4 regions of the Pseudoalteromonas sp. OF5H-5 genome follow, and region 3 is predicted to be linked to each of the others. Evidence: predicted binding sites of a transcription regulator. Region 3 holds the regulator's gene; each other region holds the start of a gene.
What was found. Region 3 encodes sigma-54, which starts transcription at its own class of promoters, with help from an activator protein. Its sites were predicted from a motif close to GTTGGCACGNNNNTNGNNT; they were not measured.
Positions count from the first base shown of each region.

Region 1: a site for sigma-54 is predicted at 6,300-6,318, ahead of L1271_RS13835 (flagellar basal body rod protein FlgF). Genes of this name have one in related genera too.
Region 2: a site for sigma-54 is predicted at 1,898-1,916, ahead of L1271_RS04995 (manganese efflux pump MntP). Genes of this name have one in related genera too.
Region 4: a site for sigma-54 is predicted at 6,566-6,584, ahead of flgJ (flagellar assembly peptidoglycan hydrolase FlgJ). Genes of this name have one in related genera too.

Region 1 covers NZ_JAKGBF010000008.1:216,698-224,719, reverse strand. The annotation lists gene flgM (flagellar biosynthesis anti-sigma factor FlgM) at 1-261, opposite strand, end outside; gene flgA (flagellar basal body P-ring formation chaperone FlgA) at 334-1,041, opposite strand; gene L1271_RS13865 (chemotaxis protein CheV) at 1,182-2,114, shown strand; gene L1271_RS13860 (CheR family methyltransferase) at 2,130-2,963, shown strand; gene flgB (flagellar basal body rod protein FlgB) at 3,244-3,654, shown strand; gene flgC (flagellar basal body rod protein FlgC) at 3,657-4,088, shown strand; gene L1271_RS13845 (flagellar hook assembly protein FlgD) at 4,106-4,789, shown strand; gene flgE (flagellar hook protein FlgE) at 4,831-6,231, shown strand; gene L1271_RS13835 (flagellar basal body rod protein FlgF) at 6,355-7,119, shown strand; gene flgG (flagellar basal-body rod protein FlgG) at 7,136-7,924, shown strand; gene flgH (flagellar basal body L-ring protein FlgH) at 7,941-8,022, shown strand, end outside.
Region 2 covers NZ_JAKGBF010000003.1:9,856-17,877, forward strand. The annotation lists gene L1271_RS04985 (sigma-54-dependent transcriptional regulator) at 1-424, shown strand, start outside; gene L1271_RS04990 (sensor histidine kinase) at 411-1,712, shown strand; yybP-ykoY riboswitch at 1,806-1,976, shown strand; gene L1271_RS04995 (manganese efflux pump MntP) at 1,984-2,547, shown strand; gene L1271_RS05000 (LiaF domain-containing protein) at 2,991-3,668, shown strand; gene L1271_RS05005 (M3 family metallopeptidase) at 3,731-5,896, opposite strand; gene L1271_RS05010 (DJ-1/PfpI family protein) at 6,135-6,710, shown strand; gene L1271_RS05015 (ATP-binding protein) at 6,757-8,022, opposite strand, start outside.
Region 3 covers NZ_JAKGBF010000002.1:39,030-47,051, forward strand. The annotation lists gene yjgA (ribosome biogenesis factor YjgA) at 1-333, opposite strand, end outside; gene pmbA (metalloprotease PmbA) at 469-1,818, shown strand; gene mgtE (magnesium transporter) at 1,886-3,244, opposite strand; gene L1271_RS03050 (HPr family phosphocarrier protein) at 3,594-3,863, opposite strand; gene rapZ (RNase adapter RapZ) at 3,864-4,730, opposite strand; gene ptsN (PTS IIA-like nitrogen regulatory protein PtsN) at 4,723-5,181, opposite strand; gene hpf (ribosome hibernation promoting factor) at 5,183-5,470, opposite strand; gene L1271_RS03070 (RNA polymerase factor sigma-54) at 5,500-6,999, opposite strand; gene lptB (LPS export ABC transporter ATP-binding protein) at 7,046-7,771, opposite strand; gene lptA (lipopolysaccharide transport periplasmic protein LptA) at 7,771-8,022, opposite strand, start outside.
Region 4 covers NZ_JAKGBF010000008.1:208,344-216,365, forward strand. The annotation lists gene L1271_RS13795 (flagellin N-terminal helical domain-containing protein) at 1-513, opposite strand, end outside; gene L1271_RS13800 (flagellin N-terminal helical domain-containing protein) at 1,018-1,980, opposite strand; gene flgL (flagellar hook-associated protein FlgL) at 2,298-3,533, opposite strand; gene flgK (flagellar hook-associated protein FlgK) at 3,536-5,548, opposite strand; gene flgJ (flagellar assembly peptidoglycan hydrolase FlgJ) at 5,550-6,524, opposite strand; gene L1271_RS13820 (flagellar basal body P-ring protein FlgI) at 6,633-7,733, opposite strand; gene flgH (flagellar basal body L-ring protein FlgH) at 7,753-8,022, opposite strand, start outside.

The DNA.
Region 1 (8,022 bases), on a different contig from region 3:
ATACTTGCCTTCTGCAATCGCTTTTTTCAGTTCTTCGACTTTCTTGTCGTCAAAGCCTGATGACTGCTGCGCTTTTTCGTTGACCGTTTTCAGCTGTTGCGCTTGTGGAGTCAGGCTCACTGAATCCGCAGCTGCTTTCGGTGTAGCCGGTGATTTAACTGACGCACTATTAGCATCATTTCTTTGCAATTCAGCCTTCTGTTGCTTAACATTATTAGCAACGGATGTAGACTGATTCTGACCGTTAACTTGATTAACCATGATTGTAGACCCAATAAAATTATACTCTCAGCCTTGTTATCGGCGTTTAATAGTATTACTTTAGCAAATTTTTTATAAATTCACCTCTACTGTTTCCACTTCTATTACTCTAGCACGTAAGGTTTTGCCAGAGCGAGCGTTTTTAATATTAATAAGTTCACCACGGTTGCCATCTTGCTGCGCTTCTCCTTGAGTTTTGATCACAAGCCCACCTGATTTAGCAATAATCGTCACCGTATCGCCTTTGCAGACCATACAAATATGAGCCTGAGTAAAGGCTTGACCTTCTCTGATATTACGTTTGCTTCTACTGCCTATTAGTATCGACTTATCTTCTATATAGGAAACTCTACGAAAACGTTTCGGCTGATACTCTATTTTCACATCGTCGTCCTGAATAACACGGCCTTTTTCTAACATGGTCGCGCTAACTAAAATAGGGAAGAGGTGATCGATACGCACGTGGACGTATTGAGTCCAGCTGAGGGTATCGTTGCATCTAATTTGTACTGTCACTTGAGTGTCAAAAGGCGGAGTCATTGCTGTACTATATTGCAACGGCGATTGACAATCCCTTGCTGGAATTCTTGAATCAAGTGGTATAGCAGTTAGTGATAGCTGGCTGTCGGGATCTTGCTCTACATTTGGTTCAACAAATTCTATTGCGCTTTGTTCTAAAGTTTTGTTGTCATATTGCTGACAATAACCATAGTCAACGCCTATAAAATAAGCGAACAAACAAAAAAACTGAATGTAATGGGTTTTTTTTAACAAACTCATGATGTTTCGACTATGCTTATGGGGTGAAACAAGGTATAAAGATTCTGCTTTAATAACTGCACCTAATCAAGGGTGGTAAACCATATCAGAGTCGAAGCAAAGATCGTTCCGATTAGCGGTTTATACAGTAGGAGATTGAAATGGCAGGTATTTTAGACTCGGTTAACCAACGTACACAGCTGGTTGGACAAAACCGTCTCGAGCTATTACTTTTTCGACTTCAAGGTCGACAGCGCTTCGGCATTAACGTTTTCAAAGTCCGAGAAGTGCTTCAATGTCCAGCATTGACAAGCATGCCCAAGTCAAACCCTTTGATTCGAGGGGTTGCTCATATTCGAGGCCAAACAATATCCGTAATTGACATGTCACTTGCGGTTGGTGGGCCTCCTATTCAAGATATTCGCAATTGTTTTATTGTAATTGCGGAATACAACCGTTCAGTTCAAGGCTTTTTAGTCAGTGCGGTAGAACGCATTGTGAATATGAACTGGGAAAAAATAATGCCCCCGCCATCTGGGGCAGGCCGTTATTCCTATTTGACAGCGGTTACAGAAATTGAAAACGAGCTAGTTGAAATATTAGACGTAGAAAAGATCCTCAATGAAATTTGCCCGATCAACACGGAAGTCAGTGCTGACATTGTCTCTGATGGTGAAATGCAAAAAGATTTAGGCGAACGTATTGTCTTTATCGCTGATGACTCTGCGGTTGCTCGTAATCAGGTCAAACGTGCATTGGAGCCATTAGGTGTTCAGACTGAGCTGGCAAAGAATGGTAAAGAAGCACTTATCAGGCTTCGTGAAATTGCCGAAATGGACTGTCAAAATAATGTCACCGAGCGAGTTGGGCTATTGATTTCTGACGTTGAAATGCCAGAAATGGATGGTTATACGCTAACGGCTGAAATAAAAGCTGATCCAAAATTAGCGCCATTGCATGTGATACTCCATACTTCACTGAGTGGTGTATTTAATCAGGCCATGATTGAGAAGGTTGGCGCTGATGATTTTATTGCTAAGTTTAACCCAGATGAATTAGCTTCAGCGGTTAAAAAATGGGTTCATTGTGATTAAAGCTGGTGGTAGCACTTGGAAAATAAGCATTTAGAGCAAAAAGAGTACGACCAATTTAGAACCTTTTTGGAGCAACAGTGCGGTATTGTACTGGGTGACAATAAATTGTACTTGGTCAAAAGCCGACTCGCTCCTCTGATGGCTCGCTTTGGTGTGGAAACACTATCGTCTTTAGTAGCTAAAACACTCAGTCCCCATGAGCGGCAATTGCGTGCCGCTGTGGTGGATGCGATGACAACGAATGAAACACTTTGGTTTAGGGATACTTATCCGTTCGAGCTAATTAAATCGAAAATCTTACCAGAGTTTAAAGACTTGAGACGTCCAGTTAAGATTTGGTCGGCGGCAAGTTCATCAGGACAAGAGCCATATTCAATTGCGATGTCTGCGAGTGAATATGTGAGTAAAAGCCCAGGCGCGCTGAAAATGGGTGTTCAGATCGTCGGTACAGACATTTCTAACACGATGCTTGATATGTGTAAGAATGCTGAATATGACGCGTTGGCGTTGGCGAGAGGGTTGTCGCCTGAGCGCAGAAAGAAGTTTTTTATGGATAGCGGTAATGGAATGGCTAAGGTAGTTGAACCTATCCGTAAAATGGTCAGCTTTAGACATTTAAACTTGCTAGATTCTTACGCGTTGATGGGTAAGTTTGATGTTATTTTCTGCCGTAACGTCCTGATCTATTTTTCACCTGAAGTGAAAGCCAAAATCATTTCGCAATTTGCTCAGTCGTTAAACCCGAATGGCTATTTGTTTTTAGGGGCGTCGGAATCGATGGCGGGGTTGAGTGACGACTTTAATATGATCCGTTGTAATCCTGGGATTATCTATCAGAAAAAGACTTAATACTCACATATAGCGGCAGGGATAGTCGCTATAGCTAGTATTTGCAATGTGTAACGTAATTCTAATAACCATCTCCTACCTTTTAGCCTCAAATTGCTTCAGCCAAGTTGTCAATTATTCGAATATTTGCTCTTATTTACGTTACTGACTCAACACTGATTCAAGTTTAATTATTCCTAAAATATAGTTTAATTTTATGAAATTTAAGGGATAAATTTAACCTTAAAACTGGCCTAAAGATTGCTTTGTCATACCTGAGTCAATTTTTTGGAGTCAGATAATGGCAATTAGTTTCGATAAAGCGTTGGGTATACATCAGCATACTATGCTGCTTCGCTCACAACGCGCTGAAATTCTAGCAAGCAATATCGCAAACGCAGACACTCCAGGATACAAAGCTAAAGATATCGACTTTGCTAGTGCTTTGAAAGCGGCAAAGACAATGCAAAGAAGCGGCAATGATATGGTTAGAACAGATGCAAAACACCTCAGTGGTGGTACTAAAATGAGTAACTCATCTGAACTATATCGTTCGCCAAATCAAGCAGATACAGGTGATGGTAACTCAGTAGATATACAAGTGGAACGAAATTTGTATGTACAGAATGCATTAGAGTACCAAGCCAGTTTGCAATTTCTTGGTGGTAAGTTCAGTGGCCTTAAGAAGGCACTCGGCGGACAAGGGGCATAATTATGAGTTTATATAACGTTTTCGATATTGCGGGTTCAGGGATGAGTGCACAGAATGTGCGACTAAATACCACCGCAAGTAATATCTCGAACGCAAACTCAGTGAGTTCTAGTCAAGATAATGTTTATCGCGCTAGACACCCTGTATTTGCCGCTGAACTTTCCAAAGCTTCAGCTTCCCAAAGCAATGTCGCGGGATCGTCAGTTGGAGTAAAAGTATTAGGTGTGGTTGAGAGCGATAAGCCGCTTCAAGTTGAATATAACCCAAACCACCCAAGTGCTGACGCAAATGGCTACATTTATAAACCGAATGTGAATGTGGTAGAGGAGATGGCAAACATGATTTCTGCTTCTCGCTCTTACCAAACCAATGTTCAAGTTGCAGATGCTGCAAAGCAAATGCTTAGTAAAACATTGCAACTAGGCCAGCGCTAAATTGGGAGTAACAGCTGATGAGTAATAATGTAAATGCCACTTCTTCAACGGGTGTAGATTCACTCTACTGGGACAGGCAGAAACAGGCCGAGGAGAAAAAGCCCAGAGATGAGCTATCGCAAGAAGATTTCTTCTCGCTGCTTACTCAACAGCTCTCTTTCCAAGATCCAAGTAAGCCTGCGGACAACGATCAAATGATCGCGCAGATGACAAGTTTTACCATGGCCGAGGGGATCTCAAAGTTAAATGAGAACTTTGACTCGTTAGCTGCATCGATGACTTCTAACTCGGCGCTTCAAGCATCAACGCTGATTGGTAAGAAAGCATTACTCGAATCAACGACGTTAGAACATGGTGACGATGCACTTACAAAAGGTTCTGTGATTGTACAGGAACCAGTTCAGAATCTATCAGTGGGTATCTATGATGAATCTGGAGCGCTTGTAAAGACGCTTGAATTTGGCGAACAAAGTGTGGGCGCTGTGCGATTCGATTGGGATGGTAAAAATAAAGACGGTGAGATGATGCCTCCAGGTGAATACACCATAAAAGCGGAGGGTATGATTGAAGGTGAATATCAAACTTTACCGTCGGCCACATTTAGAAATATCGACAGTGTTAATGTTAATGGTGCTAACGGCATCGTCATTAATACCAAAGAAGGCGCGGTGCGCTTAACTGATATTGCTGAAATAGCATAGTAGTTTTAAAGAATTAACCTTAAGAACTTAGAGGTGAGAGTATGAGTTTCAATATAGCACTGACAGGTATTGCCGCCGCGCAAAAAGACTTGGACGTAACAGCAAATAACATTGCTAACGTGAACACGACGGGTTTTAAAGAGTCTCGCGCAGAATTTGCTGATGTTTACGCGTCTTCGGTTTTTAGCTCTGGCAAAACGAAAAATGGCGATGGTGTACAAACTACCATGGTTGCACAGCAGTTTCACCAAGGATCATTAAAGTTTACGCAAAACTCGCTAGACTTGGCGATTGAGGGCGAAGGCTATTTTGCCATGTCAAACTCGCTCCAGTCACAAGATTTCACCTATTCTCGAGCGGGTGCATTTAAGCTCAACAAAGACAACTTTATCGTGAATGCTAAGGGTGATTACTTGCAAGGCTTTCCAGTCGATCCATCTACAGGTGATACCACGTCTTTGAGTTTAAGCACAACATCACCCGTTCAAATTCCAGATGCATCAGGTTCTCCTCGTGCAACATCGCAAATCTATACCTCGTTTAACCTAGATGCGACTGCGCAACCACCTACAATTGCTTTTGATCCTGAGCAACGTGCCTCATATAATTCAAGAACAGCAATAACGGTATATGACTCGTTGGGTGAATCACATACATTGCAGTTATTCTTCAGAAAAACAGCGGATAATGAGTGGTCTACTTACGCAACAATGGACGATAAACCTTTTAACCATAATGCGCAGCAAATTGATCCAGCAGCAACACCACCTGTTCCTTATACGCCAGTTAGTGTGTTCCGTTTCGATGCTAGCGGTATTCCATCACAGACGGCTGCCGATCCTTCAGCTACGCCGCTTGTTTTTAACAACAATACTGGCTCGACATTTAACCCCTTAAGTCTTGCAGGACCTCAAGATGCAGTTGACCCAACTATCGGTATGTCAAACTTGCTTGATAACGGTGCAACTTTTCCGAATGATATTGTTGTTAACTGGCGTGATGAAGCAAATACTGCTCAAAAGCTACCAACGCAATATTCATCGGGTCGATTTGAAGTAAAAGCATTGGAGCAAGACGGTGCGACCGTTGGCCGTTTAGCAGGTATTGATATTGGTACTGATGGTAAAGTTGTGGCTTCATATACTAACGGCGACTCAACGTTCTTAGGGCAAGTCGCGCTAGTACGCTTCCCGAATTCTCAAGGCCTTCAGGCGATTGGTAATACTGAGTGGAAGAAGAGCCTATCTTCTGGTGAGCCACTTGCAGGCGAGCCAAACACAGGTACTCTCGGTGGTATTAGTTCATCTGCGTTAGAGCAATCGAACGTCAACCTCACAAACGAGTTAGTTGACCTTATCAGCGCCCAACGTAACTTCCAAGCGAACTCTCGAGCGCTTGAGGTTAACTCAACATTACAACAAAATATATTACAGATCCGATAATATATTATGCCCTCCAAAGGCTGCTACAAAGGCAGCCTTTTTTATGTCCGTCAAAAACATCTCGTCACTTTGGCACTGTGCTTGCATAAACTAGACTAAGTTTGAATTTTATAGGTCATCGTCATGGATAAAATGGTGTATATCGCAATGTCAGGCGCTAAGCAAAGCTTACGTGGTGTGGCACTTAAGGCGAATAACCTTGCTAATGCCAATACGACTGGCTTCAAAGCAGATTTTGCTCAAGCGCGCTCAATGCAGGCGTTTGGTGAAGGGCTACCTACACGGGTTTTTGCTATGCAAGAACGCCCAGGGACCAATATGACCGGTGGCGCAATCGTTGAAACTGGCCGTGAGCTAGATATTGCAGTAGATGATAAATCATGGATCAGTGTTGTTGATGCCTCGGGTGAAGAAGCTTACACCAAAGTCGGCACGCTCAATATTCGTAATGACGGTGCGTTGGTCACAGCTCATGGGCGTCAACTTATTGGCGAAGGTGGACCTATTGTCTTACCTATCCCCGTTGATAAAGTGGTGTTTAGTGACGATGGCTCTATTCAAGTGCGTCCACAAGGCGCTCCTGCTAACTTTCTTGAAGTGGTTGATCGGCTGAAAATTATTGAAGCAGATAATAATAAGCTGCAAAAAGGCAATGACGGCCTTTATAGACCAAAAGAAGATAAGCTAGAAGATGGGATCTGTGGCTTTTGTGAAATATCACCAACCGCAAAAGTGATGAGTGGCTTCTTAGAGATGTCCAACGTCAATCCCGTTCATGAGATGGTGGATATGATCAACCATCAAAGACAATTTGAAATGCAAATTAAGCTGATGAAAACAGCTGAAGAAATAGATGAGCGACACACTTCGCTCCTACGCATAGTTTAAGAGTGAGGTAGAGATCATGAATCCGGCATTGTGGATAAGTAAAACAGGCTTAGATGCTCAGCAAACTGATATTTCAGTTATTTCGAACAACTTGGCGAACGCCAGTACCGTCGGCTACAAAAAGAGTCGGGCGATATTCGAAGACTTATTATATCAAAACATCAATCAGCCAGGTGGCCGCAGCTCTCAAGATACAGAATTACCGTCTGGTTTGATGCTTGGTGCAGGTGCCAAAGTAGTCGCCAACCAAAAGAACTTTTCTCAAGGTAATATGTTAAGTACCGAAAACTCTTTGGATTGGATGATCCAAGGCCCGGGCTTTTTTGAGATTCAGATGCCAGATGGCACAACTGCGTATTCAAGAAACGGTCAGTTCACGACGGATGAAGAAGGTCGAATTGTTACCTCAGGTGCGGGTTTTCCTGTGTTACCTGAGATGAACGTACCCGACGATGCACAGTCAATTACTATTTCTCAAGATGGTGAAGTATCGGTGCGAGTTGCAGGACAAGCTGAAAACGTTGTTATCGGACAGTTGACGATCAGTGACTTTATTAATCCATCAGGTCTTGAACCGATTGGACAAAACTTGTACACAGAAACTGCGGTAAGTGGTGCACCAGTACAAGGTAATCCAAGCGTTGAAGGGCTAGGTAAGATTGTGCAAGGCGCACTTGAAACGTCAAACGTTAATGTGACCGAAGAGCTTGTAAATCTAATTGAGACACAACGCGTGTATGAGATGAACTCAAAAGTGATTTCAACGGTAGATCAGATGCTGAGCTACATTAATCAACAGCTGTAATTGGGTAGGGGGTATTATGCGTGCATTATATTTAGCCATCGTAACGGTCGCTGCATTATCTGGATGTAGTACAACACAAAATAAAAATGTGGTGCGTG
Region 2 (8,022 bases), on a different contig from region 3:
TACCGTAGAGATCACACTTCCAGCACTACGAGATAGACCCCAAGATATTCCACTACTTATTGAGTTTTATGCTGATCTATACAGCAAAAAGTACAAGCTACAGTGCAAAACGGTCAGCGACAAAATGATGGCTGATTTAGTCAAGTATCAATGGCCCGGTAACATCCGAGAATTACAACACTTGGTTGAACGCGCAGTTATTTTATCTGACTCAACCCAATTACAGTTTCAGCTCGCCAGTCCAGGGGCAAGCTCTGAGGAGAGTGCGGGCTTTATTGACACCTATAACCTCGCAAAAATAGAGCAGCACACCATAGAGCGGGCGGTCCGAGACTTTAAGGGAAATATCAGCCATGCGGCTAAAGCGCTTGGGATCACCCGCGCGTCACTGTACCGTAAAATGGAGAAGTATGATGTGGAATAATAGCCTCGTTCGCATGGCCATTTTTCAACTCGCAGCCATTGTATTCGCCACACTTGGTGTGTTGGGCTTTCTCCACAGCTACGTCTTTTTGTTTAGTGGGTTATCCATTGCGATTGCAGTGCTATTCACAGTGCTGTCTATTGCCACACTGCAAAGACAGAAACAACAATTCGAAGAGGTGTTTACTGCGCTCAAGTATCAAGATGGCAGCTTTAGAATTGATAATAAGCACCCAATAAGTAAGCAAGCACTTACAACCTGTAACGAGCTTATTCAGAAAGCTCAGCAAGATAAAACCAAACAGGCAGAGCTCGTCACTACTTACGAAACCATGCTACAACACATAGAAGCAGGTCTGATCCTTATCAAAAATGGCCACACCATTTTGATTTGTAATAACAGCGCAAAGCAATTGTTGGATATTCGCGGCGCAGAGTCTGGACACTCATTACTTGCAGCACACCCAGAGCTTGAACAAGCCAAAGTAGGTAGCCACATCGCCAAAGACTTACTATTTAAATATTTTACGTTTTCCAATCAAGGTAATCAGTACCAACTTTGGCTTTTCACCGCGATTTCAGAGCAGCTAGAGAGTACCCAAATCGAGTCTTGGCAAAAGCTGATCCGCGTGCTTATCCATGAAATAGGAAACTCCGTCGCACCGATTTATTCACTCTCAAATACGCTAGTTAATATCACCAATAATCAGTTAGCTGAAGCGGTGACAGACCAAGAACTCGTTGAAGACTACCTACAAAGCCTGCAAGCGATTGGTATTAGAAGCCAGTCTTTACTTGGCTTTATTGATAACTACAGAAAGCTCACGCATATTCCTGAACTTGACCTCCAACCGCTTGCGGTACAGACTTTATTTGACGACATTACACCACTGATAAAAAGCGACTTTAGTGACGCCAATATCACTCTACACTTTGACGTGACGCCCGCTGCGCTGAGCATTAATGTTGATAGAAAGATGATAGAGCAAGTGCTGCTCAATCTACTAAATAACGCCAAAGATGCCATGAAACATAACAGCCAAGAAAAAATAGTGACTATATCAGCAACGATTAATCGCTACGGCAAATGTGAGATCAAAGTTGCTGATAACGGGGAAGGAATAGAGCCCAGCGCACTTGAGAAAATATTCGTACCATTTTTTACCACGAAATCTCATGGCTCAGGAATTGGACTTGCACTCAGCCAACAAATTATCCATCGCCACAAAGGGCGGATCAGCGCAACCTCTGAAGTAGGAAAAGGGAGCTGCTTTAGTGTATTGCTATAAGATAAATAACTAAAAATGGAGCCAACTCATTCACCATATCGTGTAGAGCTAGCTATAAACTTAGATTTCTATTTAGAACAATTCTTGATATTATCGCAACTCGTTGGGGAGTAGCCAGCTTCCAATGCTCGGAAGAGTTCGTATCAACATAATTGGCCAAAATGCCATGGTGCGGACACCTCTCGGTTGGCGAGACCATCGATATATCCATGCCTGTGGTCGGGCGTGTGGATATGTCGTGGACTCAAATCGCCCGACCGGAGCAATGTAAATGAATTTCGTCACCCTGCTACTGTTAGCATACGCCATGTCTACCGATGCGTTTGCCGCGGCAATCGGTAAAGGCGCCAGCCTAAAATCACCTCGGCTTACCGAAGCCATAAAAATCGGCCTCATTTTTGGTGTTATTGAAGCCTGTACGCCGCTGATTGGCTGGTTAATAGGACAATCTGCAGCTGGCTATGTCGAGGCTTGGGATCACTGGATTGCCTTTATCTTACTGTTAGGACTTGGCGCTCATATGATTTATGAGAGCCTTAAGGGTAATGACGATGCGCCAGCACAGCACGCAAAGCAACCTTGGTTAAAAACCATTATCACAGCGTTTGGTACCAGTATTGATGCAATGGCTGTCGGTGTCAGTCTCGCATTTGTTGATGTGAATATATGGCTCGCCGCTTCGCTCATTGGCCTTGCCACCACCATGATGGTAACAATTGGTGTGATGATTGGGCATTCGGCTGGAAAGTTCCTTGGTAGTCGAGCTGAAACCTTTGGTGGGGTGATCTTAATCTGTGTGGGAACTTGGTTGCTATATAGCCATCTTTCGATTTAATCGCAAAAAGAGCGGTATATTTACCGCTCACTTGCTTATCCCTTTACGTTAGGGCTACTTGGCTTTTAAGCCTTTTTAATCGCTTTTTTCAGCTTTTTGATTTTTGCTTCATGCTTTTCAATCTTTGCTTTACGCGCTTTCAGCTCTTTTTTAAGCGCTTTGACATCGCTTTTCTTCGCCATAACTAATCTCCTTTGGTTGTTTTGCGAACACCTACTACCATAGCAAAGTGACTGACAATATCAAACTACACCTGCGCTACTGCGTTGCCTGCCATCTAATAGTGGTAATTTTGACCAAATACTATTTTGTACAACTAAATATTAGTAAATAAATAGAGTAAGTTGATATTAAAAAACACTAACCACTTGTTTTATAAATGATTTAATGTTGGCTTGGTTGTTGCTTCTATAAGCATAAATCAAGAGAACGGAACCAACCATATGTCTGTACCATTAAAAGATAGGCCTCTCGAATCCGTTAGGGAAGAGGTGATTGACCAGTTAATTCTAAATTACAGCCACGGTGAGCTTTCGGCTGATGCATTCGAGAGACGATTGGATAAAGCATACGACCTGAACGAACAAGAACAAATTGCAGCACTTAGTGCTGATTTACCGCTAAAGTCGGATGCAAGATATCACAGCGAAAAAGCCGCTCGTTTGGGTCCAAAATTTACCTCAAGCGTAGATGGTGCTGAGGCGATAAGCATTACCTCTATACTTAGTTCCAACCATCGCAGTGGCGAGTGGATCGTACCTAAAGAGATCCAACTAAAAAATTACCTTGGCAGCTTGGAACTAGATTTTACCAACGCAATTTTTAGTCACCCTGAAGTACATATTTATATAGATTGCATTTTAGGCAGTGATGAAATCTTCGTACCAGACACAGTCGATGTCATCACCGATATTCGTAATGTTATGGGTTCAGTAGAAAACACTAGAAATACGCTTGCATCTGCAGGGCAGGTGAAACAGCGTCCACGAATTTATGTTCACGGTAGAATGATTTTGGGTAGCATTGAAATTAGCGTAAAGCGCTCAATGAAAGCACAAATAAAGCAATTTGCCGACGGCCTTAAATCCCTATTTGGTGACGGCACGAAATCCAAAAGCTAAAGCTTAATAAAAAACCCCTTGGTTCAGGGGTTTTTTATTATCCGAATAGCAGAGTAAACTTTTTACTGCTCTACAGGAAAGCCTCTATCACGCATAAGCGCTTCAACTTCAGCGTCACGGCCTCTAAACTTGCGATACGCTTCTGCTGGATCCATTGAGTTGCGAACTGAGAATAGGTAATCCACTAAACGCTGTGCAACGTCTTTGTCGTAGAAGCCACCTGGCGCTTCTGCAAACGCTTCTGCTGCATCAGAAGTTAATACCTCAGCCCACAGGTAACCGTAGTAACCCGCTGAATAACCTTCACCTGAGAATACGTGACCAAAGTGAGTTGTACGATGACGCATCACGACCTCGTCCGGCATGCCTAGCGCACCTAACTGAGACTTTTCGAATGCAACAGGGTCGCCAATCTTGTCAGGATCTGTGGTATGGAAAAGCATATCCATAATAGCCGATCCAAGGTATTCAGTCGTCGCGAAACCTTGGTTAAAGGTTGCTGACTTCTTGATTTTCTCGATTAACGCTTTAGGCATAGGTTTGCCTGTTTTATAGTGAACTAAGTAACGATTGATCACTTCGTCTGTCGCCAACCAACGCTCCAATAACTGAGATTGGAACTCGGTGTAGTCACGAACACCAGAGTTTGAACTTGGATACTTCACGTTTGATGAAAGCGCATGCAGCGCATGACCAAACTCGTGGAAATAGGTTTCTGCATCTGACCAAGAAATTAAGGTCGCTTCACCTTCTGGTGCTTTCACAAAGTTGGAGTTGTTTGAGCTAAGCACATTTGTTTTACCATCAAATGTTGTATGACTACGATATGACAACGCCCATGCACCTGATCGTTTACCTTTACGTGCGAACGGGTCTAAATACCAAAGGCCGATATTATCACCAGTGGTTTTGTCTGTTACTTCCCAAACACGAACGTCAGGGTGGAATACAGGCACCGAGCCCTTTGGCACTTCAGTGAATTCAAAGTTAAACAGACGGCCTGCTACATAGAACATCGCTTCACGCAAATTATCTAGCTGTAAATAGGCTTTAACTTCGTTTGAATCCAATTGATACTTAGCTTGGCGAACCTTCTCAGCGTAGAAACGGTAATCCCATGGCATGATTTTTATATCATTGCCTTCAAGCTTAGCAATAGATGTCATGTCTGTTACTTCTTCTTTCACGCGCGCAATTGCAGCAGGCCATACTTTTTTCATCAGCGCCATCGCATTTTCAGGCTTTTTCGCCATGCGGTCTTCAAGACGCCACTGCGCGTAATTATCGTAGCCGAGTAAGTTAACGCGTTCATGTCTAAGCTTTAGGATGTCAGAGATAATCGCTTTATTGTCGTACTCGCCACCGTTGTTGCCACGGTTATAGTAGTTGTTCCATACTTTCTCGCGTAACTCACGCTCTGTTGAGTAGGTTAAAAATGGATCCATTGATGAACGAGAGTTGGTAATCGCGTACATGTCCGCCTTACCGCGCGCTTTTGCAGCAGCCGCTGCCGACGCAACAAACGACTCAGGCAAACCTGACAACTGGTCTTTAGTGAGATAGACTACATAGTTTTCTTCATCTGCAAGGACGTTGTTTGCAAATTTAGTATGTAGCTTTGATAGCTCAAGATTAATGTCCGCGTAACGCTTAGCGTCTTCACCTTTTAGCGTCGCTCCATTGCGGGCAAAGCCGTTATAACGCATCCAAGTAATACGCTGCTCTTCTGCCGTTAGCTTTTTATATTCAGCGCCTTCGTATACCGCTTTTACCCGTTCAAAAAGCGCTTGGTTTTGGGTGATTTTAGAGCTGAACTCTGAAAACTTAGGCACAACTCGCGATTGGATTTCTCTAAACTCTGGGCTTGAAATATTTGCACTCCAAAGGCCGTAGTAGGTAAAAACGCGATCTAAAGGAGCACCCGCTCTTTCTAGTGCAACAATGGTGTTCTCAAAAGTTGGCTTAGCTGGATTATTGGCTATTGCTTCAATTTCTTTCAAATTATCAGCCATACCAATTTCAAGCGCAGCTTCTAAATCTTCAAGCTTCATTTTGTCAAAATGAGGAACGCCTTGATAAGGACCTGAAAACTCCTGTAAAAGCACGTTATCATATTGCTTACTTTGCAGTGATTTTACTGGTTCTTGGCTTTGCTCTGCTGTGCCCGCACAACCCGCAAGGGCTAAACATACAGCTGCACTTAATAATGTGATGGAAGGTTTGAACATATTGTTTCATCGCTTGTTGTTATCGTGGGATAGATATTACGGATCGTCTCTAAAAGTGCAATCGCTTTGCGGGAGAAACAAGGTTCTCTGCGATAGAGCAAAAATGCTAGTACTCATAGTAGCTTAAAGACACTAAAACTATAGTGAGTGGAGTTTTTTCATGGGTTGTTACAATTTACCTTGAAAATTTAACTAAAATCAGCCAAGTTAGTAAAAAACTGATCTGTAGGGAAAAATAATGGAAGTTGGTATTTTCATCTATGACGGTGCGGAGTGTTTAGATTTTTGTGGCCCATTTGAGGTATTCAATACCGCAAAGCGATTTATCGAAACCCCAATTAACGTCAGCTTTGTCGCGCCAAGTCATGTTCCTGTTACCTCGCGTGGCGGCATGAGTGTAAACCCCCATTACAGTATCTACTCGCACCCAAAGTTTGATTTGCTCATCGTAGTCGGCGGACTGCATCACCAAATTTGCAGTGATCACAACGTACTTAATTGGCTTGCAGAAACAGCGAACCATACCTCTCAGTGTGCATCTGTTTGTACAGGTGTGTTTTTATATGCCGAAGCAGGCCTTATTGATGGCAAGCGAGTCACCACCCACTGGCAGGATATCGACGATTTGAGAGAACAATATCCCTCTTTAGAAGTCGTTGAGGACGTAAGGTTTGTAATGGATCAGAATTTTACTAGCTCAGCGGGTATTTCGGCAGGTATCGATATGAGTCTAGAACTGGTGAAAAAGCGCTTTGGGCAATCGGTAGCAAGAAAGACCGCAACCCAAATGGATTATGACTGGCCTAGAAGTTAATAATGATGAGTAAACCCACCATTATTAAACGAAGGCCTCGCTCACTCTAGCCATTGTTGATATCTGCGAACTCTAACTCACTCACGCGCTTTTTCGCAAATACGACGACTTTATCGTATTCACTTTGCGCCTGTTCCAAGTGTGATTTACACTGCCCTGCTTGGTGCTCACGCGCATAAGTCTCTATTTTATCGAGCAGATCAAAAAGTGTTTCTGCAGCTAAATCACCAGCTTGACCTTTAAGTGCATGGCTGTACCTTGCCGAAGCGTCGCAATTACTATTTTTGATACTCAATCTAAGCTGTTGCATTTGATTTTCAGAGTCATTCAAGAATAAGGTGTACACCTTTTTAAGTAATTCTTCATCTCCAGAGAGGCGCTCGAGCACGTCAGCTTCGTTTATCGGCATGCCCGTTTGCTCTTCTGCCACGCTTTCAAACGGGTGAATAAGCACAGAGTCATCATCCTTAGCATGCACACCTAGCACATCTAGCACGTCAAATAACTGTTCGACGACCACAGGCTTAGTCACAAACTCATCCATTCCTGCATTGAGACAACGTTCTTTTTCACCCGCAAGGGCGCTGGCAGTCATCGCAATAATGATCGCATCTTTATACTTATCGCCACCTTGACCTTGACGGATCGCTCTTGTGGCCTGATAACCATCCATTCCTGGCATATTACAGTCCATAAAGATAGCATCAAAATCAACCTCTTGATGCTCAAATAACAGTAGCTTGTTCACAGCATCTTGACCATCAACGGCAAAACTCACCTTAGCTCCTTGTCCTTCCAAAATACCTTTTGCCACAATCCGGTTGATTTGATTATCGTCTACCACCAAAAAGTGACAGCCCGCGACCAAGTTACCACTTAATGCGACTGTCTCACCTGACTTCTTCAAGCTAGGCTGTAATCGAATTGCTTTATTTAAGTCAAATAGCGCGACAAATTCTCCAACCCGAAGAGGTGAAGAGATATGCACTATGTTATCAGCATCGTTAATATTCTGAAGCTCATCCCCCACTAAAATAAGTTTCTCAAAATAATTTTGAGCTGATTTCATTTGCATATAATCTTGCTCATTCGTAATGATGCATATATCACTCTGCGTCTCTTTCTCAACGCACTCACCACCGCATTTAGCGATAAGCTTAGCGATAGAGTCTGACTCCAATTTGGTTTTACTGAGCACAGAGACTGTTTTGCCGGCCAATACTTCAGGCACGTTGATGGGCTTAGTTTGCGCACTAGAAAACGGTAATTCAAACCAAAACTTGCTGCCTTTAAACTTTTCACTCTCAAAGTG
Region 3 (8,022 bases):
AAGCTCAATCTTATTCAGCAATACGTCTGCTTTATTGTTCTTATTTAGCATCAAATCCATCGCAGCCTGAATATCTTCGACATTTGGAGTACTACGCAATGTCTTGGCAATGTAGTTCATATGACGACGGTAAGCATCTGTTTTAGCACGGATCCTATCCGCAACAGTCATGGCCTCTTTAAGCTCGTCCGTTAGAGGTAACTTCTCACGCTGCTTCTTGCCAAGCCCTGCAATTTCACAGCCTAGTTCATGCAACTCTAGCGCCTCGCGCTTAAGCTCGCTTTTTGAAACGTAAATAATCTCTTCTTCGGTCGTTTGCTCGTGTTTAGCCATTGGTCTTGTCTATACTAGTAAATATTAAGGTCTCTACATTAGAGTATACCACAATTGATCACTACAATAGTTAGTAGCTGTGATAGCATATTAGCTAATATGTTTTAGTTAGACGAGCGAGCGGATAAGGTATCTATGACTCAACCTCAACAACACCCTATATATAATCAAATTGATGATGTGAAAAATGCAGTTGCCGATGTGTTAGCGCATGCTAAAAAACTAGGTGCAACCTCGGCAGAAGCGGCGATGTCTAGTACCTCTGGTCTGTCTGTAAGTACACGAATGGGAGAGGTTGAAACCATTGAGTTTAATCAAGATGGTGGTCTTGGTATTAGCGTTTATGTGGGTAATCATAAAGGCTCAGCATCAACCGCGGATCTGAGTCCTGAAGCCCTGCGCTCAGTGGTTGAAAAAGCCGTAGATATTGCTCGATTTACCTCGGATGACCCCTGTAATGGTGTGGCGGATAAAGCCTTGCTAGAGATGTCAGCAGCAGATTTAGATCTTTTCCATCCTTGGCAAGTTTCTCCCGATGAAGCCATTGAGCAATGTATTGCTGCTGAAAAAGCTGCGTTAGCATTCGATCCTCGAATCGTGAATTCTGATGGCGCGAGCTTATCGAGCCACCAAGGGATCCGTGTATATGGCAATAGCCATGGCTTAATTGCAGGGTTTCCACGCACCAGACACAGCCTGAGCACCATGGTGATTGGTAAAGAGGGTGAGCAAATGCAACGGGACTCTGCATATGCGTTATCTCGCGTGCACGCGGAGCTAAAATCCCCTGAAGAAGTCGGTTTAGAGGCGGCACAATCAACGCTTGCAAAATTAGGCAGTCGTAAGGTGTCAACGCGCAAAGTGCCTGTTATTTTTCGAGCGGATATTGCTAACAGCTTATTTGGGCACTTAGTGTCAGGTATTGGTGGCGGCGCGCTATATCGTAAGTCTAGCTTCTTGTTGGATTCTTTAGACACACAAATTTTTAATCGCTGCGTTAACATTGAAGAGAAGCCACATTTATTAAGAGGGCTTGCTTCGAGTCCTTTCGATAGCGAAGGTGTAAAAACCATCGACCGTGAAATTATCACAGATGGCGTGCTCAATACTTACTTATTGGCAAGCTATGCTGCACGTAGAATGAATATGCAAGCGACAGGTCACGCAGGTGGGATCCATAACTGGTTAGTAAAACCAACACACGACGATTTAACCAGCCTACTTGAGTCGATGGGCACTGGTTTGTTAGTCACTGAACTTATGGGGCAAGGTGTTAATACGGTAACTGGTGATTACTCTAGGGGAGCTGCTGGTTTTTGGGTCGAAAATGGAGAACTTCAATATCCTGTAAGTGAAATTACTATCGCTGGTAATTTAAAAGATATGTTTATGGGGATTGAAGGCGTTGGCGCTGATATTGAATGCCGAGGAGCAGTACAAACCGGCTCTATACTACTCAATAATATGCAAATAGCGGGCGAATAACTCCCTCTCTCAGCTCAAGAAATGCTGGTTTTGACCAGCATTTCCCGCTATTTTGACTCTATTACTGCTACACTAATAACCAAGTTGCGGTGCCAAGGAATGCAAAGATCCCTACGATATCAGTAACGGTTGTTAGTACCACACTACCAGCTAGCGCTGGATCGATATTCATTTTCTTTAACATAATTGGAATACTGGCACCTGCAATACCCGCTGCGACTAAGTTCATAAACATTGCGAAGGCAATTACAGCACCGAGTGTAAAATCCCACTGCCATATAGCAATAACCCCAGCGATCAAGACAGACCACAGCACGCCGTTTAAGGCGCCGATCGCCAGCTCTTTACCCATTAAAAACTTTTGGTTAGTCTGGTTAATATGACCAAGGGCAATACCGCGAATCACTAGGGTTAGCGTTTGGCTACCGGCAACGCCGCCCATACTTGGTACTATGCCATTTAACACCGCGAGAATAGGTAAAATATCCAAAGTACCTTCGAAGAAGCTTGCAACAAACGCAGCCATCAAGGCAGTTAGCAGGTTAATCCCAAGCCAAATAGAGCGGCGCTGGCTACTTTTTAAAACTGGCGCAAAGGTGTCTTCTTCATCTTCAAGACCTGCCATACTTAACAAGCTGTGCTCAGCATCTTCACGAATAACGTCAACAACGTCATCAATGGTGACACGGCCAAGCAAATGGGCGTTATCGTCAACGACGGGAGCTGAGATCCAGTTATGACGCTCAAAAAGCTGCGCCACTTCAGACTCATCCATGGAGATAGGGATCGTTTCCTTATCTTCATCCATCAAGTCTCGAACCATACTGTCAGGAGACTTAGTTAATAAGGTATTGACTGGTAAGGCACCCAAGAAACAGTTGTCTTTATCGACAACATATAGCTCATCTGTGCCGTCTGGCAATTCGCCTTTAAGACGTAGATATCTAAATACAACTTCCAAGGTAACATCGGGTCGAATAGTTACCGTGTCGGTGCTCATTAGCGCACCGGCAGAGTGTTCCTTGTAGGACAAAGCTTGTGTCGCACGTTCTCTATCTTGGCTATCCATCGCTCCGATAACGTCTTTGTAGACGGTATCAGGCAGGCTTCTTAGGACATCACCAAGGTCATCGTCGTCCATGTCTTCTGTAGCGGCGGCGATTAGCTCAGGTTCCATCTGGGCGATGATCCCAAGTCTTACGTCCTCTGACAGTTCCTCTAAGACATCCCCTTGGATATCTGGGTCAACAAGCTGCCACAGCATAGAGCGAATTTTATGAGGGGATGATTCTAAAAGCAGTGCAGTGTCACAAGGTGCTGTTTCTGCGAGCATACGCCTAACTTGAACAAACTGACCACTGTTTAAGGCGTTAGTTACCTTTTGGAGTTGTTCCAGTGTGTAGTCTTGTTCAAATACTTCAGGCATAGGCATCCTTTTTGATATTAATGGTGGTTAACGTGATTAAGTTAACCCTATTCATTTATTTTATCGCAGAAATCAATTTCTTAATTTGAATTTTATTCGTGTTGTTTCTGCTGGTGGGTTGCTATCGTTAATATACGTTAAAGGTGTACGCAACGATAAAGTAGGATTTTCCGGCAACTAGCTTTACTGCACGAAAGAAACCTAAATTGGTATTACAGTGTAACTCAGTTTATTAGGAACTACCAAGGTTTACGCTTAATTATGAGAGACTTATTAGACCACTTTGGTTACGGAGGAGGGGGAGATTAGCAGGGAGTAAATGAATCAGGCCTTATTGTTTTACTGACGATTACTCGGATTCATTAAACTTATTTTCTATCAGTCCGCCAATGGCGTCTAGTGCATACTGAGCATCAGGACCTTCACAAACCACTCGGACTTCTTTCCCTTGGCTGCTTTCAAGTAACAACAGCGCTAGTACGCTGTCAGCAGCAGCACTTTTGTCTCCTTGATATAAGGTCACTTCGGCATCAAATTGGGTTGCTAATTGCGCAAGAACCGTCGCTGCTCGAGCGTGCAGGCCGAGTTTGTTTTGGATTAAAAACGTATCTTCTAACATTTAACCCTCTTGCTCTCGGTGACGAATTTTGACGTTGGGATGGGTTTTAGCAAAACGTTCACCAATGGTTTGCGCTAAGTATACCGAGCGATGTTGCCCACCTGTACATCCTATTGCGATCGTTAGATAACTGCGATTGTTACGCTCTAAGTGTGGTAACCAAGTTTGTACGAAGGTTTGGATCTGCCAAGTAAACTTTTGCACGATGCTGTGACTCGACAAATAGTCTTTGACTGGCTGATCTAAGCCAGTTAGCGGCTTAAGCTCAGGCTCCCAATGTGGGTTGGGTAAAAAGCGCGCATCAAAAACGTAATCCGCTTGTTTTGGGATGCCGTGTTTAAAGCCGAAAGATTCAAAGGTAATAATGAGTTGTTTGTCTTTTTTACCTAAGATTTTTTCGCGGATATCTTCTGCAAGTTGATGAACGCTCAGGCCTGTAGTATCAATGAGAAAATCGGCGCGAGTGATCAGCACGTCTAACAATTCCCGTTCTTTCTTTATCGCAACATCTAATGGAAGATTATGCAGTGAAAGAGGGTGCAAACGGCGTGTTTCTGAGAAGCGCTTTATCAGGGTTTGATCGTCACTGTCTAAATAAAACAGGGTAGGTTTGGCAAAGCCTGGTAAGTATTCAAGAATGTCATTAAACTCGTCCTGTTCTTTAGGTAAGTTTCTAACATCAATACTGACTGCAATTTTATTATAATTGTCCGAAACACTGCGGACTAAAGACGGCAGCAAATTGACCGGAATGTTATCCACACAATAGTAGCCTAAGTCTTCCAATACTCGAAGCGCTACAGATTTACCAGAGCCTGAGCGGCCACTGATAATGATAAGCTCGAGTCCTTTTTCTTCATCACTCATCAAGTTCACCTTGGATCACTGCATATAACTCATCATCACTTTTTGCTTGCCTAAGCATTTTGCAAAAAGACTTGTCTTTGAGTGTATCAGCAATCGCCGCTAAGGTCTTCAGGTGTTGTTGATTATCACCTTCAGGTACGATGAACGCGACAAAAATATCGACAGGCTGCTTATCTATGGCTTCAAACTGGATCCCTTGCTCGCTGACAAGCACCATAGCAAGGATTTTATCCAAACCTTCAAGTCGACCATGGGGAATGGCAATGCCTTTACCGATCCCTGTGCTGCCTAATTTCTCTCGCGCCATTAAGGCGTCCAAGATAGCATGCTGACTGGTATTTGGAATTTGGCTATGAGCCAGTTCGCTGATGTATTCTAAAATACGTTTTTTGCTATTAAAAAGGACCGCAGCTTTACTGCAGTCCTTGTTCACTAATTCACTTAATTTCATCTTAGTGTCGAGTGAGCTTCTCTTTGTGTTTAATAACTTGACGATCTAGCTTGTCGATAAGGCCATCAATTGCGGCATACATATCTTGATGCTCTGTTGATGCAAATAGCTCGCCGCCGTTTACGTGTAATGTTGCTTCTGCTTTTTGTACTAGTTTCTCGACATCAAGGATCACATGCACATTATTGATATGATCAAAGTGCCTTTCTAGCTTCGCAAACTTGTTGGTGACATAGTCTCTTAATGAGTCAGTAATTTCTACATGGCGACCAGTTAGATTTAGTTGCATAAGCATTTTTCCTTCTTGGGTTTTACGTCTTATATCAAGCTTTTACGCTGATTTGACGGTGGAATGGCTAGGGATTCACGATATTTTGCAATCGTACGTCTCGCTACCTTAATTCCTTGCTCAGCTAAGATATCTGCAATTTTGCTGTCACTCAATGGCTTCGCGGTATTCTCTGCAGCTATCAGCTTTTTGATAAGTGCTCTAATTGCTGTAGAAGAGCACTCACCTCCATTTTCCGTACTTACATGGCTAGAGAAGAAATACTTCAGCTCAAATATTCCCCGAGGTGTATGCATGTATTTTTGTGTTGTCACACGGGAAATTGTGGACTCATGCATCTCAACCATTTCAGCAACATCATTTAGCACCATAGGGCGCATTGCTTCGGGGCCATGTTCAAAGAATGCCTGTTGTTGTTGCACAATGCAATTGGTAACTTTTAATAAAGTATCATTTCGGCTTTCTAAGCTTTTAATAAACCACTTTGCTTCTTGTAAATGTGAGCGAATAAACTGACTATCCGTACTGGATTTCGCCGTTCTAGACATCGCAGCGTAATGGTCATTTACTCTTATTTTAGGCATAGCATCAGGATTTAGCTCTACGACCCAACGACCTTTTACTTTTTTCACCGATACGTCAGGGATCACATATTCAGGCTCTTCATGAATAATGCTTGCCGCAGGCTTTGGGTTAAGGCTATGTATTAACGTCATGACCTCTTTGAGATCGGCTTCTTTAAGGCGCGTTTTCTTAGCCAAAGTTCGATAGTCACGGCTGGCAAGCAAGTCGATATGCTCTGTCAGGATCATTTTTGTTTCGGCAATCCATGGGGTATCTGGGGCGAATTGGTTTAGCTGAATGCATAAGCATTCTTGTAAACTACGCGCTGCGATACCGACAGGGTCAAAAAGCTGAATGCGTTTGAGTACGGCTTCGACTTCATCTAGCTCAATAGGCTCTTCGCTATTCTCGTCATTAATGCTTTCTAAAATGTCTTCGCAAGACAGTGTTAGAATGCCTGACAGGTCGACCGCTTCAATAATCGCAATCGCAATAGCTCTATCTGTTGGACTAAATGGTGTCAGTTCGAGTTGCCACATGAGATAATCGTGGAGAGATTCAGAGGTTTCCCCTTGATAAACATTATCGTCATCGGGAAGTGGACCTGAGCTTGCAGCAGGCGCTGCACTCATATACTCGTCCCAAGTGACATCCATGGCAAGGTCATCGCTCACAGTGTCTTTGCTCATGGCGGTATCTGAGTCTATCTCATAGTCACTAACCTGCGTTTCATCGGCTGAATCTTGATTGTCGTCAGCACGGCTCTTTTCTTGGCTGTGTTGGTCAGCGTTTTCGCCGTCAGTATTATCACCTTCTTCCACTTCCAACAATGGATTGCTGTCTAATGCTTCTTGTATTTCTTGTTGCAGATCCAATGTACTAAGCTGCAGCAAGCGAATGGCTTGTTGCAGTTGCGGAGTCATTGTAAGTTGCTGCCCCATGCGCAGCTGTAATGATTGCCTCATGTATCTCTAACAATCCTTTTTAACAGTTATTAATACTACGTCTTAACTATAGCTTGAATTGTTCGCCTAGGTAGACATCTCTTACGGTTTGATCTGCCAAAACATGTTCTGGCGTGCCTGCAGCGATTAACTCACCATGTGAAACGATGTAGGCCTTTTCACATACGTCCAGTGTTTCTCTAACGTTATGATCGGTGATAAGCACACCGATACCACGGTTTTTTAGGTGCTCTATGATTGTCTTTATATCTAACACCGAAATAGGATCAACACCAGCAAAAGGTTCATCTAACAGGATAAACTTAGGGTTTGCGGCTAAAGCACGAGCAATTTCGACTCGTCTTCTTTCGCCTCCCGACAATGCCATGCCCTGTGAGTCGCGAATGTGTTGAATATTAAACTCATCCAGTAACTCGTTTAGTTCAGCTTCTCTTTCAACTTTAGATAAGTCTTTTCGAGTTTCTAAAATCGCCATCAAATTTTGATAGACCGTGAGTTTTCTAAAGATTGAAGACTCTTGCGGTAGATAGCCAATACCAAGTCGTGCACGGCTGTGCATCGGTAACAAAGTGATATCTTCGTCATCAATCTGAATATAGCCTTTGTCGCTTGGTACTAACCCTACAATCATGTAGAACGTAGTGGTTTTACCTGCACCATTTGGTCCTAATAAGCCTACAATACTGCCAGCCTGAACACTTAAACCAACATTTTTGACGACCTGACGACCCTTATAACTCTTTGCTAGACCAGTTGCTTTGAGCTCGCTCATTAATTGTTACCTTCTTCCTGCGCTTTTTTCTCTTTAGCGTCTTTTTTGTCATCAACAGGAACAAGGATGGTTCTTACTCGAGAGTCTTCTTGGTCTGAGCGCTCAGCGCTGATCAATTGCTTTTCAATGTCATAGGTGATGACTTGAGCATTGATTTTTTGCCCAGTTTGATTGATTTCAGCATCACCAGAAATCACTAGGGTTCCCTTCGCTACGTCGTAACGGATTTCATTTGCTTTGGCTTCTAGCAA
Region 4 (8,022 bases), on a different contig from region 3:
AGCCAAACTATTTGCTGTCGCACCTACATATTGCATGCTAAACCCAATAGTTTGAACCGCATCACCACCAACTTGGAAATTAGCAGCATAAGAACCGTCAAGTAAGTTCTGTCCACCAAAAGTGGTATCAGACGCTACCCTATTAACCTCAGAGGCTAACTGTCTAATTTCTTCTTGAATGGCTAAGCGATCTTCATCAGTGTTAGAACCATTCGCTGCCTGTTGAGATAGGGTACGGATACGTTGGAACATAGAAGTGATTTCATCCATTGCCCCTTCAGCGGTCTGAGCCAATGAAATTCCGTCATTGGCGTTTCGGTTCCCTTGGGTTAAACCTAAAATTTGAGATTGTAATCGATCGGAGATTTGTAACCCGGCCGCATCGTCAGCAGCACTATTAATACGCATACCAGATGACAAACGTTTGAAAGATGTATCTAGTTCATTGCCCGAGTTAGTTAGCTGTCTCTGTGCATTAATAGCACTAACATTTGTATTTACATATAAAGCCATAATTCACTCTCTTTTTGTCAAATCAATATCTAATTGATAGATAGTTAAATGACAAAGCGGCACTTATGCATCGGGTATTCAACCAACTAAGGCAACCAATTGCCACTTTGACGCCAGAATTTACTGTAGCTAGTAGCAAGCAAATAGCAGGCCAAAAATCCAAAGCTATGATTAAATAACACAGGGAACTTAAAAATAGGTATTAAATACTTTGTTTATCGAGGAACGACTAACTAGCATTTCGGCATCTAGCCGCGGCTTTTTTGATGGGTGGAGAGGCTTCAGCTCAAAGTGTAGGGAAATAAAAAGAGGCCAGTTGGCCTCTTTAGATAAATTTGAGAGTGAGTGTCATTTTTCTAGCATAAAGTTGGCATACTTAATGCTTTAATTAACGTGTTCATTGTTTTAATGAACGCTATTGGATTTAAGCACCTCCGCTTTATCATCCAATTCGGTGCCTAAGCAAATACCCCATTCGGCTTAGGCACCTTTACCTTCCAACTGTTATCCTAGAAGACTTAAAGCAGCCTGAGGACGTTGGTTAGCCTGACTTAGGATTGTTTGGCTAGCCTGTTGAAGGATTTGCATCTTGGTCAAGCTTGCAGTTTCCTGAGCGAAGTCAGTATCTTTGATACGTGATTTCGCAGCCGACAAGTTCTCAGAGATATTTGCTTGGTTACGAATCGTTGATTGGAATCGGTTTTGAACCGCACCTAACTCTGCACGTTTCTTATCAACTACCGCAATCAAGTTATCCATACCAGCTAGTACAGCCTGAGCATTCGCTTGCGAAGATACTGAGATGCCGCCAGCTGTGAATACATCTGAGAATACTTTTGCATCAGCTTCAGTACCAATGTTTGTACTAATAGTTCCTGTTGTTGCACTTAGTGCTACACCTGTTACTCCACTTGCGATACCCGCGATACCTGACAGTGTAAAACCGCCGTTTGCCTGCATATCATTTGCTGTACCAGCAACATTCTGCATACTGAAACCGATAGTTTGTACCGCATCAGCACCTACCTGAAAGTTTGCTGAGTAACTGCCATCCAGTAAGTTTTGACCACCAAAGGTCGTGTCAGCAGCGACTCGGTTTACTTCCTCAGATAGTGAACGAATCTCTTCTTGAATCGCCAAACGATCTTCGTCTGTATTTGAGCCGTTTGATGCTTGTTGTGCCAGTGTACGAATACGCTGGAACATTGACGTTACTTCATCCATCGCACCTTCGGCTGTTTGCGCTAGTGAAATGCCGTCGTTCGCGTTTCGGTTACCTTGGTTTAGACCATTGATTTGTGAACTCAAACGGTCAGAAATCTGTAGGCCTGCAGCATCATCAGCAGCGCTGTTGATACGAAAACCTGATGATAGACGTTTGAATGATGTATCTAGTGAATTACCAGATTGCATTAATTGTCTTTGTGCGTTCAATGAACTTACGTTAGTATTTACATAAAGTGCCATGATGGTTCTCCCACTTTAAATCGAGTCTTTCACTCTCAAACTTAGATTCTTTTCCAACCTTTGAATGTTTTTCACTCTCCGGCTTGGTTAATTAAGTTATCGGTCGGCAAAAAATTTCCTTTAGTATTTTTTTTAAAAAAAAATTATCGTCATGATTTCTATATGCTTTTATTATTGCTCAAACAAATATGGCAAAGTTTTGACGCACCTAGGTTACGGTCAGGTAATTATATAAAACTGTATTATTATTCAGCTTGTTACGAGGAAAAGTTGAGTTTAGAGCGGTGTGAGAGTAAACGGCCCGTAAAGGCCGTCTTTTAACGAATATAGTCTAATAGAGAAAGGTTAGTTAGGCGGCCAAATGTTGCCTGAGAGGCCTGCAGCGCAGTTTCATGCTTGGTGAGTTCTGAAATCGCAGAATAAAAATCGACTTCTATTAAAGCCGCTTTATTTGCCTTATTATCTACGTCCAAGTCTGAATTTGCATCAGATACAAGCTTAGCAGCATTTAACCTACCACCAAGCCCCGCTTGTCCTTGCGATATCTTGATTTTGGCATTGTCTAGTCCAGAGATCCCATCTGCAAGTACCTGTTTGTAATCATCGCCCGTAATACTGGGGTCTCTTAATGACGTAATCATAGATTCTAATGTATTTAGAATGTTTTCCTTCTGGGGCTTTTCTAAATCAAAACTGATTTGACCAGAACCGGCACCCTCATATTTAAATTCCATACCTGCTACTTTGACCGAATTACCTTCAAAGCTACCTGTTGAAATAACCGTTCCCCCCTGCTCAAGCTGGTAAGTATTTGGCGTACCCGCTGTCACCACTAAGTCAAAGGTGTTTGCACCTGCAGGCGCACTAGGATCGGCGTTGTAATTTGCTTTATGAAACTTATCAAAAACAGCTTGCTCATCTACATAAACCGATGCAGATGTAATTCCACCAGAAACCACACCTGTATTTGACGTAATATTCAGTCGCTTCTCTGCACTTTCAAATACATCAAAACCGTTATCACTTGAGCGTATTTCAACCCCTTCAGAAACTTTTATTTTATGCTGTCCTTGGTCACCGTTATATACGTACTTTCCAGTGGCAGAATCAAAGCTGTAGGTTTGAGTATTATCTTGGTAGCCGGAAAATATAAACTTACCATCCTCACTTTTTGAGTTCATTAAATCCAAAATAGTATCTTGGATGGACTCTAGCTCATCAGCAATCGCTTCACGGTCAACGTCAGATAACCCACCGTTACCTGCCTGTATTGACTTCGCATAAGCGCTATCAATGGCCGTTTTAATATTTTCAAGCACTGATTCTTGAGTATCTAATCTCGAAGACAACATAGTCAGGTTCTTGGTAAACTGATCGTTTGCTTGGATCCGGTCGTCAAAAAGCATGGCTCTAGCAGTCGCTGAAGCATCATCAGAAGCACTCAGTACCCGCTTTTGCGTGTTCAGCTGCTGTGTTGCTTTATTCACGTCCTGCTGATTACGCAAAATAGAATTAAGATTAGAATTAAAAATTTGATTTTGAGATAAACGCATAATTACCTCGCTGCACTTAATAAGGTATCGAACACAGTTCTCGCTGCCGAAATGACTTGAGCCGAAGCCGAGTAAGACTGTTGAAAACGTAACAAGTTGGCCGCCTCTTCATCTAGGTTTACACCCGATAGAGACTCAAACCATGCACTCGACTGATTAGCCAGCGCTTCAAATGCCGCGCCATTGGTTTTCGCTTGATTGGTAATAACCCCTACACCAGTGACAATATCGGCATATGCTTCATTAAAGGTTTTATGGCTTTCGGTACTACCTGTAGACTCTACATTTTGCCTAACTAAATCCGACGATTTCAGACCATCGAGCGCCGCGCCATTACGATTGTCATCAAAACCACCGGTGTTAAAACTAATCTCAAAACTATCACCGGTATTCGGTGTACCCTCGATATCGAAAGTGAAGCCAAGATTATCAAAAGGTGCAGGTGCCACTCCCACTCCAGAGAGAATATCTTTACCATCGGCAGGAGCCGTAAAGGTATGCGTTGTACCTGAATTACTGGTTAATGTATATTCGTTAGCATTGGCGGTTTTAGTCAAAGTATAAGGACCATCATTCAACGTTGGCGGCGTTCCCGCAGTAAACGCACTGGTTGCTGGATCGGTATCAGTGACAACCCCAGCTGAAATGGTCGCCGTACCATTATTGTCTGCTGATTTTTCAGTACGAATTGGCGACGCTAATGCGAGAGCTTCTGGTCTTTGAGTTGCAAGCTCCAACCCAGTTGCAGCCTGTTGGTTTAATTTCACAAGAAATCTATCGCCTGTTGCACCACTACCAGTTACGTTCATCTGTAAGCCAAAATAATCGCCCGTTCCCGTGATGACTCCACCTGCAATATTACCAGTCGTCGGCGTACCGATAGGATTGCCTTTGGCATCTACAGCTGTTATTTCAACGGTTGTTGCACTGGTATAAGTAACTTGAAAATCGGTAGCTGGCAACTCATTGCCGCGCCCAGGCTCAAGTGTTGCCGTAAGCGCTGCGGTGCCTGTATTTTCGCTGTAAGCAAAACCACCCACGGTAGGTATTTTAAAAATATCTCCACCTATGTTGCCATCTAAGTCCATTCCCAATCTATTTTGCTGATTAAAAGCATCAGCTAATGCGAGGCCAATTTGGCCTAGTTGGTTTTGTGCCGGGATCAACACTTCATCTCTAAATGCCAGTAACCCGCCGATTTTGCCTTTCAAGCTGCCGCTATCTAACTCGAGTTGCACAACATTTTTATCTTTAATGTCTAGGATTAGTTCTTTATGATTAGGATCTGGATTGCCTTTCATCGCAAATAAATTGAAGGCACCACCTTGCATCACAAGCGCATCCCCAGTGCCTAAAAATACGAGCTTCTCGCCATTTTCACCGTCGAGTGTTTCTATATCTACGAGCTCAGCAAGCTCTTTAATTGCTTGATCTCGCTCATTAAGCACGCTGTGATCGACATTGTTAAGATTGAGCGCCGACTTACTCGCCACTTGTTTATTCAATTCACTGATTTTTTGCACAAGGTTATTGGCTTCTTCCGAGAAAATATCCAATTGCTCGTTCACGATACTGTTTTGATCAACAACAATACCTGACAATCTATCCATTTGATCGACTAGGCCTTGAGCGCCCGTCATAAATAAAGAGCGGTTAGTTGTCGATGAAGGCAAGTTAATCGCGCTTTGTAAATTATTAAACATCGAGTTGATGCTCTTGCTCAGACTGTTTGAGTCTTGTGCAAACAACGTATCAACGCGGCTTGCCTCAGTGACAAACTGCTCATAGTAAGATTGATTAGAAATATCACGATTTAATTGCTGCTGCGCAAATTGGTTGATCAAACGCACCGTTTCACCACGACCAACCATGCCACCTATCATCGTTCCGTGCTCAGTCCGTTCACGGATATACCCTTTGGTATTTAGGTTAGCAATGTTTTTACTGGTGGTTTGTAGTAACTCGGAGTTAGCCCTAACCCCTGCTGCACCAATATTTAATAGATCAAATGACATCTCATCTGACTCCCTTTGTTAGCGCACCGGATAAGAAATCGGATACATCAATACGCTTTAAAACTGACTTAATTTTGTTGGCATAATTCGGATCGGTCGCATAGCCTGCATTTTGAAGTTCACTTAAATAGGCGTGACTATCACCAGCCTTATTTAAGGCTTGCTCGTATCTCGGATTACCTTTTAGGAAACTGACATAATCATCAAAGCTTTGTTCAAGCGACTTATAAGCACGGAAATCGGCTTGCTTTTGCACCGGTAACCCTTGCTCAAATTCAAGTGTCGATTTTCTGGCGCTTTCACCACTCCAGCGGCTATCCGCTTTAATATTGAATAGATTAAAACTGCTACTACCATCCTTTTTGCTGATGATGTGTTTACCCCAACCGGTTTCCAGTGCAGCTTGTGCAACCATTACCGCAGGGTTCAAGCCCAACTTTTTCGCCGCTGTTTGAGCGTATTCCCAAATTCTGTCGACGAATTCCTCAGGAGAACCAAAGCCTGTTTGTTCATCGCTTGAGGCATCTGCCTTTACATTGACAACCTGCGGTTCGGGTTTATTCACACTCTCACTCGCTGTCGCCTGCTTTTTAAAGGAAATATCGCCGTCAGCTCTCATTACTGAGGCAGGCTTATACTTTTCAGAGTTAGGAGACAACTGCTGCACAATCAGATCTGCCAGTCCTAAGCTGCCTTGCTCAGATAAGTGCATCGAAAGTTGCTGATCATGCATTTCTTCAAAAAATTTGACACCACTAGAGTTAAATGGACTGTCTTTATCCTCTAGCGCCTCATTCGCTTTACGCATGCTTTGTAACAACATTTGCGTAAAGATAGACTCAAACTGTTGTGCCGCCTTCTTCAATGCCTGATCTGAGGCACCTTGATCGCCAGCACCTTTCAGCGCCTCTTTACGGATCGAATCAAGGTTTCCTAGGTCAAAAAAGCTTTGATTTTTCAATTGGTCGGTGTTCATACACTCAGCACTGTTTGACGTTAATAACTATACAAATAGAAATGCAAAATCCGAGCCAAAAAAAAGCCCCACAATTGCGGGGCTAACTAGTTGATTAATAATGGAACATCAAATGACGACTAATTGACCATTTATCGCGCCTGCTTCTTTTAGCGCTTCAAGGATCGCCATTAAATCGCCAGGTGCTGCGCCAACCTGGTTAATTGCCCTAACCAAGTCATCAAGACTCACGCCTGGGTCAAACACAAACGCTCGAGAGTCATCCTGATTTACGTCGATAATGCTTTGCTGCGTCACTGTTGTTTCGCCATTCGCCAGCGCATTAGGTTGTGACACATTTTGCTGCTCAGCAATTGTTACGGTAAGGCCGCCATGAGTAATTGCCGCAGGCTGCAACTTGACATTTTTGCCGATAACGATAGTGCCAGTGCGCGAGTTAACGATGATCTTCGCAGCGGTATCCGCTGGTTTGAATTCAAGATTCTCTAGCGTAGATAAATACGCAACGCGCTGAGACGGATCTCTTGGTGCAATTACTCGAACTGAGGCTGCATCCATAGGTTTTGCACTATTTGGTCCAACAAGGCCATTGATAGTATCGGCCAAGCGTTTTGCAGTAGTAAAGTCTGGTCTATTCAAGTTAAAGGTAATGTAATCACCCTGAGTAAACGGACTTGGTACCGCTCGCTCCACTGTCGCGCCGTTTGCCACCCGACCAACAGTCGGCGTATTGATCACAACTCGACTCCCATCGGCACCATCAGCACCCAAACCACCAACAATCAAACTTCCTTGCGCAATTGCATATACGTTACCATCGACCCCTTTTAGAAAGGTCTGAAGTAAAGTACCGCCTCGTAAACTACCAGCACTACCAATAGATGAAACGGTAACGTCAATGGTTTGGCCGGGCTTAACAAAAGGTGGCAGATCTGCGTGAACCGCAACAGCCGCAACATTTTTAATTTTTGGCTTTAAGCTTGCGGGCATCGTTATGCCAAAGCTATTCAACATCGCTTTAAAGCTTTGCTCGGTAAATCTGGTTTGCTCACCGGTACCAGGCAAGCCTACAACTAGGCCGTAGCCAACCAGTTGGTTTGAACGAACACCTTCAACCATACTGACGTCTTTAACTCGCTCAGCAGAAGCCAAAGAAGAAAAACCAACCAACGTAATGGCCGCACCGATAAGCAAAATATTCTTAAGCATATTGTTCATTTTCAGCACCTCAAAACGGCATCAGCGCGCTCATAAAGAAACTCGTTAACCAACCTGCACTTTGCACTTCTTGTTGGTCACCTTTACCTGAATATTGAATTCTGGCATTTGCCACTCGATTAGACTCAACAGTGTTATCTGCGGTCACATCCTGAGGTCTTACCAACCCTTCTAAGCGAATAAATTCCTCGCCAGTATTGAGGGTTAACCACTTTTCACCGCGGATCACTAAATTACCGTTAGGCAATACTCGGGTTACATTGACCGATATATTCCCGAA